One region of the Methylobacterium sp. 1973 genome, then DNA from elsewhere that is predicted to be linked to it. Evidence: riboswitches for the same ligand, from Rfam matches in the RefSeq annotation. Region 1 holds a riboswitch; the other holds the start of a gene.
The links. Region 1 has a riboswitch for fluoride ahead of crcB (fluoride efflux transporter CrcB). Riboswitches for the same ligand answer to the same signal wherever they lie in the genome.

Region 2: another riboswitch for fluoride. It lies ahead of ABIC70_RS15750 (voltage-gated chloride channel family protein); the one in region 1 lies ahead of crcB (fluoride efflux transporter CrcB).

The regions. Positions count from the first base shown of each region.
Region 1 is NZ_JBEPLA010000007.1:7,817-12,495, forward strand. Features, by position in the region: gene ABIC70_RS14880 (tetratricopeptide repeat protein) at 1-303, shown strand, start outside; gene ABIC70_RS14885 (hypothetical protein) at 297-1,580, shown strand; gene lanM (lanmodulin LanM) at 1,672-2,103, shown strand; gene ABIC70_RS14895 (hypothetical protein) at 2,282-2,791, shown strand; fluoride riboswitch at 2,972-3,042, shown strand; gene crcB (fluoride efflux transporter CrcB) at 3,126-3,515, shown strand; gene ABIC70_RS14905 (pyruvate, water dikinase regulatory protein) at 3,632-4,462, opposite strand.
Region 2 is NZ_JBEPLA010000007.1:192,092-196,770, forward strand. Features, by position in the region: gene ABIC70_RS15745 (methyl-accepting chemotaxis protein) at 1-801, shown strand, start outside; gene ABIC70_RS15750 (voltage-gated chloride channel family protein) at 1,124-2,521, opposite strand; fluoride riboswitch at 2,563-2,635, opposite strand; gene arsH (arsenical resistance protein ArsH) at 2,875-3,621, opposite strand; gene ABIC70_RS15760 (ArsR/SmtB family transcription factor) at 3,672-4,031, shown strand; gene arsC (arsenate reductase (glutaredoxin)) at 4,024-4,461, shown strand; gene ABIC70_RS15770 (arsenic transporter) at 4,496-4,679, shown strand, end outside.

The DNA of each region.
Region 1 (4,679 bases):
CGCCGGGGCAAGGCCGAGCAGCAATCGATCGACACCGGCAAGGGCCAGGCCCGGGGCTCGGCCGGCGACGCGGCGGGCCGGGGCCGGACCGGGGGCGGTTCCGCCATGGTGGCCGAGGCGCCCGAGCGCGAGGTCCGCCGGGTGACCAAGAGCTTCGAGGCCCACGAGATCCGACCGGACCGGCTCTGGCTCCAGACCCTGCCGGACGATCCCGGCCGCTATCTCAAGCTGCGCCTGCGCGCCGAGCAGACCCGCCGGGTCGAGGCCGGCACCGCGATTCCCGCCGGGAGCAACCCGTGGTGAGTTTTTCTGGGGTCTTCGAGAGGCGCGCCCGCGCGCTCCTCCTCCTCGCCTCCCTCCTCGCTCCCCTCCCCGCCCGCGCGGAGATCGAGCCGGGCGACCTCACCCTGACGGTGACCGCCGAACTGAACGGCAACAGCGCGCCTTTCTCCCGCGAGATGGTGCTCTTGAAGATCCACGGGGTCTACAAGCAGCCGATCCTGCTCGAGGAGGTGGTGCAGCCCTCCCTCGCCAACTTCTCCTGGACGCAGCTCGGCCGGGATCACTGGAGCAAGACCAAGCTTCCCGACGGCCAGAGCGCCATCGCGTTCGACCGCACCGTGGCGGTCTTCCCGCACCATGCCGGGCAGTTCACCATCGAGCCGTTCACCCACAAGCTCACCGTCAACGATGTCGGCGAGCGGCGGGTGGTCGAGGTACGCTCGAAGCCGATCCCCTTCCCGGTCGCACAATGGACCGAGCCCAGCGGCGGCCCCGACGCCAAGGAGCCCTGGTGGCTGCCGGCCAAGGACGTGGCGATCACCGATTCCTGGAGCCCGGATCCCGAGACCATCAAGGTCGGCGAGACCACCCGCCGGATCGTCACCCTGGAGGCGCAGGGCATGGTGGCGGAGGGCCTGCCGCCCCGGCCGGTCATGCGCACCCGCGGCATCATCACCTTCGCGGGGCCCGTCACCCGCGAGACCCTGCTGACCCCCTCGGGCCCCGTGGCGCGGGCCACCTACCAGTGGGACGTGAAGCCCGGCGTGCCGGAGATCATCCCCCTCGACGCCATCGCGATCCCGTGGTTCGACACCAACACCCGCACCATGCGCGAGACCGAGATCCCGGCCCGGCAGATCGGCGGCGGCCTGCCCGACCGGGAGACCGACCGGGCGCCCCCCGCGATCCCCTCGCCGCTCGTGGTCGCCGCCTCGGCGCTGGCCGCCTTCGGGCTGGGCTTGGCGCTGATCGGCTTCGGCCTTGGCCGGCCCTCCTTGCGCCTGTCTCGCCCGACCCGGCGCGCGCTGCAGGCGGCGGCCCGTTCCGGAGATCCCGCCGGGTTCCGCGCGGTCCTGGATACGGCGATGCGGGAAGCGCCGGATCTGGCTCGCATCTGGCAGGCGCGGCCCGGTCTTGTCGCATCCTTCGCGGCTCTCGACCGGTCGGTGTTCGGCGCATCGGGCGCGCCGGTCCCGGACCTGAGGGCATTGGCCAACGCCCTGTCCCGGTCCGAACCGGTCGCCGCTGCTGCGCGGGAACCGGACCGGCTCGCCCCCCTCGACGGTCCGGCCCGCTGACTGATCGTCGGCTTGTGAACGCGCCTCCGGGAACGGCGCGCCGCATGGCGGCTTGGGCTGCCGGCGCTGATCGCCACCGGAGATTTCGTTCATGCCCGCGATCCTGAACAGACCCGCATGTGCGCTGGCCGCGATGCTCGTCCTCGGCCTGGTCGTCCCCACCGCGCTGCCGTCGGCGGCCTTCGCCCGGTCCTCCGGCACCGAGCGCACGCTGAAGATGGTCGACACCGACAAGGACGGCACGATCGATCTGGCCGAGGCCCAGGCCGCGGCCGGCAAGGTCTTCGACGCCGCCGAGACCGACAAGGACGGGACCGTCGACGCCAAGGAGCTGAAGGGCCGGGTCAGCAAGACGGACCTGAAGGCCGCCGACACCGACAACGACGGCACCCTCGACCGCAAGGAATACCTCGCCCTGGTCGAGCAGCGCTTCAAGGCGGCCGATCCCGACAAGGACGGCACGCTCGACGCCAAGGAACTCAAGACCCCGGCCGGACGCAGCCTGCTGCAGCTCCTGAAATAGGCGCGGATCCCGGAGACCCGCCGTTGCACAGTCCATGAGCAAGTATTATTCCTGTGCAACGGCTCAAGTTCTGGGCAGGCATCAATATTTTGCACTATCTTGCTTCATCTGAATTGGCCTCGTAGGTTTCGGTCATCCGGGCGGCAAAGCATCGGATGAACCACCAGGGAGGAGCGCGATGGCACGCGCCAACGAGGTCAAGGACAGGTTCCGCGCGCGGCTGCAGGAGGCGGATGCCCGCAGCAACGACTTCCGCAAGAAACTCCTGGAGGAAGGCGCCCGGGCGCTGGAGCCGGTGGTCGGCGTCCTGAACCTCATGGCCGAGGTGCTCAACGAGGAGGACAACGTCCACGGCAGCATCACCGGCCTCGAGGCCAAGATCGATCAGGACAACTTCATCAGCCTCTGCGCGCGGCTGCGCGGGACCGACACCGAGCAGAAGATCAAGATCAAGTACGGTCCGGAACTCGGCGGCAGCAACTACATCTCGGTCTCGGGCCTGAACCAGCGCTACAACGAGCGCCTCGTGCCGGGGGCTGCGAGCTGCGCCATCGGCCGGACCGTCGGCAGCGACATCCAGCTCGACGAGCACCGGGGCGACGAGCTGGCCGAGGTGGTCCGCGAGGTGGTCGAGGATTTCTATGCCGCCCAGATCGAGCAGCGCAGCCACTTCGCCTACGCTCGCTGAGCCTTGCGGCTTCGCCGATCGATCCAGCACGGTGGGTTCATGACAGGGCGCGGGTCCGCTCTCGCACGGGAGGGGACCCGCGCCGATCCGAACCGATCTGTGAACCCGCCGCGCCCCCCCGACCCACCAGCGCGGGAGCCGGAAAACCGGATTCCCCTTCCCGGCATCCTGCGCTAAGCCTGTCCCGATGGGGATGGAGCGCCCCGACAACCGCCCGACTCGGAGGCCGGGCTGATGGCTCCTACCGCACGGGCGCGCCTCAGCCGTCCGCGGTGGGGCCGTGCGCCGAAGCCGCGACAGGACGTGGCTGCCCGACCGAACAGGAAGGGCCGGCATGATCAACACCCTCATCGTCGTTGTCGGAGCCGGGCTCGGGGGCGGGTGCCGCCACGGGATCAACGTGGCGGTCGCCCGGCTGCTGCCGGGCCTCGGCTTCCCACTGGCCACGCTGATCATCAACGTGCTGGGCTCGTTCCTGATGGGCGTGCTCGCCGAGGGCTTCGCCCTGCGCGGCGCGGCGGGTCACCCGGCACGGCTGTTCCTGACCACGGGCGTGCTCGGCGGCTTCACCACCTTCTCGACCTTCTCCCTCGACGCGATCAGCCTGTACCACCGGGGCGAGACCGCCGCCGCCGCCCTCTACGTTGGGGCCTCGGTGGCGACCGGTCTGATCGGGCTGGTGGCGGGCCTCACCCTGGTGCGGGCGGTCCTGAGCGGCAGCTGAGGCCGTCCCGGCTTCAAAAGGGCTGCGACCTCTTGCGGATCCGGGGCGGAGCCCGGGTCGTTCAGGGGCTCCGCCCCCGGACCCCGCCAAAGGGCTGAGCCCTTCGGAAACCCCTCTCAATCCGCGATGAACTTCAGCCGGTGGTCGCGGTAGAGGTCGACGATCGCCGCCGCGGTCTCCTCGATGGAGCGGCGCGTCACGTCGATGGTCGGCCAGCGGTTCCGGGTGAACAGCCGGCGGGAGGCGGTGATCTCGTCCGCCACCGCCGAGCGGTCGACGTAGAGGGACGATTCGTCGGCGTTGAGGCTGGAGAGCCGGTTCTGGCGGATCTGCACGATCCGCTCCGGCGAGGCGAACAGCCCGACCACCAGGGGCTTGCGGGCGCGCTCGATCGCCGGCGGCAGCGGCATGCCCGGCACCAGCGGCAGGTTGGTGGTCTTGAGGCCGCGATTGGCGAGGTAGATCGAGGTCGGCGTCTTCGAGGTCCGGCTGACGCCGAGCAGGATGACGTCCGCGTCCTCGAGATCCTCCGGCAGGTTGCCGTCGTCGTGGGCCAGGGTGAAGTTCATCGCGTCGATGCGCTTGAAGTACTCGGCGTTCAGCATGTGCTGGGCGCCGGGCCGGGCTGTGGTCTCGGCGCCGAGATAGGCGCGCAGCAGGTCGTGGACCGGCCGCAGCACCGACAGGCAGGGCGAGCCGGTCTCCCGGGCGACCTCCTCCAGCCGCTCGCCGAGGTCGCCCCCCACCAGGGTGTAGAGGACGAGACCCGGCGCCGCCCGGATCTCCGAGATCACCCGGTCGAGCTGCGCGGCCGAGCGCACCAGCGGATAGACGTGCTCGATCGCCGACACGCCCTCGTACTGCGCGGCCGCCGCGCGCCCGACATTGATCAGCGTCTCGCCGGTGGAGTCGGAGACGAGGTGGAGGTGGAAGTAGCTGCGGCCCATTCCGATCGCCTCTGCGGTCGCCTTTCGCGGCGCCCACGTTGTCCACCGCCGGCCGCCAGGGGAGTCGATGAGTGTGGATAGGATGCCCCGCCGGGCCGGTCCAGGGCGATACCGGTGCGCGCTATCGACTCCGCCGTTCACAGGCAGACGATCGGGGCGCATGGATTCCGCCTCACTGGGAGAATCCGGGACGCGTCCGGGGTCCGCACACGACTCG
Region 2 (4,679 bases), 180 kb from region 1:
GGCGGCGTCGTCGGCATGGTCTCGTCCTCGGCCACGGAGCTGCAGGCCACCGCCCGGCAGATGACCGCCACCGCCCAGGAGACGGCCTCGCAATCCACCGCCGTGGCGGCCGCCGCGGAAGAGGCCGCCGCCAACGTCCAGACCGTGGCGGCCGCCGCGGAGGAGCTGGGCTCGTCGGTGCAGGAGATCGGCCGGCAGGTCACCGGCTCGGCCCGGCTCGCGCAATCGGCGGTGGGCGAGGCCGACCAGACCGCCGCCCTGGTCCAGGCGCTCAGCCAGACCGCCGCCCGGATCGGCGACATGGTCGGGATGATCTCCGGGATCGCCGGGCAGACCAACCTGCTGGCGCTCAACGCCACGATCGAGGCGGCGCGGGCCGGCGCCGCGGGGCGGGGCTTTGCGGTGGTGGCTGCCGAGGTGAAGGCGCTGGCCGAGCAGACCGCCAAGGCGACCGAGGAGATCGCCCGGCAGATCGGCGCGGTGCAGGAGGTGACCGGGCAGGCCGTGACGGCGATCGGCGGGATCACCGGGCGGATCCGGGAGATCGACGGCGTGGCGACCTCGATCGCCGCGGCGGTGGAGCAGCAGGGGGCGGCGACGCAGGAGATCGTGCGCAACGTGGCGCAGGCCTCGACCGGCACCACCGCGGTGACCGGCACCATCGCGGGCGTCGCGCAGGCCTCCGAGGAGACCGGCGCCGCGGCCAGCCAAGTGCTCGCCTCCGCCTCCGAACTCTCGCGCCAGTCCGAGCATCTCGGTGCCGAGGTCGCCCGCTTCCTCGCAACCGTCCGCGCCGCCTGACGAGCCCCTGGCCGGATCCTCCCGGTCCGCCCTCCCGGCGCGGGCCGGCTCCGCCGCTTGCGGGCCGGCCCGACGGCGGTGCAGGGGCAGAGCGCGGATTGCGGGGGGCGTGTGGCGCCCATTGAGACCGGGGCGTCGTCGGCCGACGGCCTTGAGCAGGCCGTCGGCCTTCGCCTGCACGACCCGTTCCCCGCAGAGGGGCCTGGAGCCCCCCAGGAACGGGCTTGGCGTGGTCGAGCCCTGTCGGCGCACGTCATTGAGATGCCCGCACCGTCCCGATCCCGGCCGGGACGACCGGACGCGTCGAAGCCCTGGGGCGCACCTATCTGTCGGGGGCCGACACGGGGGCCGGCGCGGTCAGCCGGGCCGCGCGGTGCGTGCGTGCATGGCGCAGGGTGGCGTCCGGCGGCAGGGTGCCCACGGAAACCTTCGGGACGGCGATGCGCTGGGACAGGTAGATGCCGCTGTGCCCGGAGCACAGGTAGGCCAGGAAGCAGGCGGTCGCGATGTAGACGCCGTGCGTGGCGCCGAACAGCTCGATACCCATGAGCGTGCAGGCCAGCGGCGTGTTGGCCGCTCCGGCAAACACGGCGACGAACCCGAGGCCGGCCAGGAGATCCACCGGCGCCCCCAGCACCCCGGCCAGTGCGTTGCCGAGGGCCGCGCCGATGAAGAACAGCGGCGTGACCTCGCCGCCCTTGAACCCGGCGCTCAGGGTGACGACCGTGAACAGCATCTTGAGCGCCCAGCTCCAGGGATGCACCTCCGGACCGAAGAAGCGGGCAATGGTCAGCCCGTGCGGATCCGCCGACCAGACGCCCAGTCCCAGGTAATCCCGCGTGCCACAGAGGTAGACCAGGGCGATCACCGCGAGGCCGCCCGCCACGGGGCGGAGGGGCGCGAAGGCGATGACCCGCTTGCACCATCCGCCGAGCATGTGGTTCGCCTCGGCGAACACCAGGCCGGCCAGTCCGAAGGCCACGCCTGCCACCGCGACCTTGGCCAGGAGCAGCGGCTCGACCATGTGCGTGCCGACGGCTCCGGCGTGGTCGTCGATACGGTAGACCCCGTGTTCGATGCCCCACAGCTGACAGGTCCAGTCGCCGACCACGGCCGCGACGAGGCAGGGCACGAGGGCCGCATATTCGACGCGTCCGACAGCGAGGACCTCGAGCGCGAAGACCGCGCCGGCCAGTGGCGTACCGAAGACGGCGCCGAACCCCGCGGCGATCCCGGCCATCAGCATGATCCGGAAGCTCGGCGCATCCAGGCGGACCGCCTTGCCGAAGGCGCTTGCGAGGCTGCCGCCCAGTTGGACGGCCGTGCCTTCGCGGCCCGCCGATCCGCCGAACAGATGCGTGACCACCGTGCCGAGGAAGATCAGCGGCGCCATGCGCAGGGGCACGCCGCCCCCGGGCACATGGATCTGCTCGACGATGAGGTTGTTGCCGCCCTCCACGGATTGGCCGAAGCGATGGTAGAGCAGCCCGATAGCCAAGCCGCCGAGCGGCAGGAGAAACAGCAGCCCGGGATAGGCGAAGCGCGCCCGGGTGGCCGCATCGAGGCTCCAGAGGAAGGCCGCGCACAGGGAGCCCACGGCGGCGGCCATGGGCAGCAGAACCAGGATCCAGCGCGCGACCGAGACGGCATGATCGTGCCGCGTGCGGACAAAGGCCGCTACGTTGAAGCGTGTGAACAGATTTCGGAAGGTTGCAGGCATGACATCCCCTTGATGCGACGCCGCAAGACTTTGCGGGATCGCAAGAAGTAGGAGTCATCAGCCTGACGGCGGTTCGGCCTTGATGGCCCGGCAGACACCATTGCCGTCCTCAAGAGATACGGGACCCCTCCGAACCGCGTCAAGGCCCTTCGTCAAGGCCCTTCGTGCAGGCCTGCGGCGTGCGGGCGGGGCGAACCCGTCGCTCCCCCGAGGGTGGACGCGGAGACAGCGGATCCGGTCGACCCTCGGGGCGCTGGGACCCTGGTCTCGCACAGACCTGACCCACGGGCGGCCGGTCGCCGCCGCGATCACGACGGCGCCCGCGTGGACGGTCGCATCGGCGGCGGGGTGTCTCAGCGCTTCACAAAGCCGATGTCGGCGGCCACGGCGCTCAGCCGCTCCGGCGCGCGCTCCTTCCGCTCGCTGTAGCGGTCGACGAGGTCGTCGGCCCGCTCCCGGGTCAGCAGCGTGAACTTCATCAGCTCCTCGCACACGTCCACGACGCGCTCGTAGAGCGGCCCCGGCTTCATCCGGCCGGCCTCGTCGAACTCCTTGTAGGCCATCGGGACCGACGACTGGTTCGGGATCGTGATCATCCGCATCCAGCGGCCGAGAATCCGCAGGCTGTTCACGGCGTTGAAGCTCTGCGAGCCGCCGGACACCTGCATCACGGCCAGCGTGCGGCCCTGGGTCGGCCGCACGCTGCCTTCGGAGAGCGGCAGCCAGTCGATCTGGCTTTTCATCACGCCGGTCAGCGTGCCGTGCCGCTCCGGCGACACCCACACTTGGCCCTCGGACCAGATCGAGAGGTCGCGCAGCTCCTGCACCTTCGGATGATCGGCGGTCGTGTCGTCGGGCAGGGGCAGGCCGTGCGCGTCGTAGATCCGCACCTCGCCGCCCATGGCTTCCAGGAGCCGGGCGGCCTCGTAGGCGAGGAAGCGGCTGAACGAGCGCTCCCGCAGGGAGCCGTAGAGGATCAGGAACCGGGGGGCGTGGGTGAGCGGCTTGACCGCCTCCAGGCGCGCGCGGGTCGGCACCACGAAATGCGCGGCGCTCAAGTTCGGCAGGCCATCGGTGAAAGGCTGGCGCGGCTTGTCCAAGGTTCAGCTTTCTTGTACGTTCAAAGAGTGATTTGAAGATTGTAACGAATATGGACGAGCCGCAAGCCCTCGCCGCCTTCGCGGCCCTCGCCCAGGAGCACCGTCTGCGCCTGGTGCGGGTGCTCGTGACCGCCGGCCCGGACGGGCTGGCCTCCGGCGTGCTGGCCGAGGCGGTGGGCGTCTCCGCCGCCACCGTGTCCCATCATCTCAAGGAACTGAGCCACGCGGGCCTGGTCGCCTCGCGGCGCGCGGGCCGCTCGATCATCTACAGCGCCGCCTACCCGGCGCTGTCCGGCCTGATCGCCTTCCTGATGAAAGATTGCTGCCAGGGCCGCCCGGAGGTCTGCACCCCGGCGATGGCCGCCCTGGCACCCTGCTGCCCCGCCCTTGGAGAGACCGCCCATGCCTGAGCCGTTCGACGTCGTGATCTACCACAACCCCGAATGCGGCACGTCCCGCAACACCCTCGCGATGATCCGCAACGCCGGCATCGAGCCGCACGTGATCGAATACCTCAAAACCCCGCCCGCGCGGGCGCTGCTGGTGCAGCTCCTGGCCCGCGCCGGTCTGTCGGTGCGTGCGGTGCTGCGGGAGAGCGGCACGCCGTTCGCGGAGCTGAACCTCGGCGATCCCGCGCTGACGGATGCGCAACTCCTGGACGCCATCGCGGCGCACCCGATCCTCCTCAACCGCCCGCTGGTGGTCACGCCCAAGGGCGTGCGCCTGTGCCGACCGTCGGAAGCCGTGCTCGATCTTCTGCCGGTGCAGCAGGGCGAGTTCGTCAAGGAAGACGGTGAGCGGGTCGTGGACGAGCACGGCCGCCGCGTCGCCACGGCTTGAGCCTCACACCGATCCATAAGACGAAAACGCCCGGATGCTCGCGCTCGCCATTTTCCTTGCCACCCTCGTGTTCGTCATCTGGCAGCCCAGGGGCCTCGGGATCGGATGGAGCGCACTGGCCGGCGCGGGGGTCGCTCTCGCCGCGGGCGTGATCCATCCGGGCGACATTCCGGTGGTCTGGCATGTCGTCTGGGACGCCACGTTCACCTTCGTGGCGC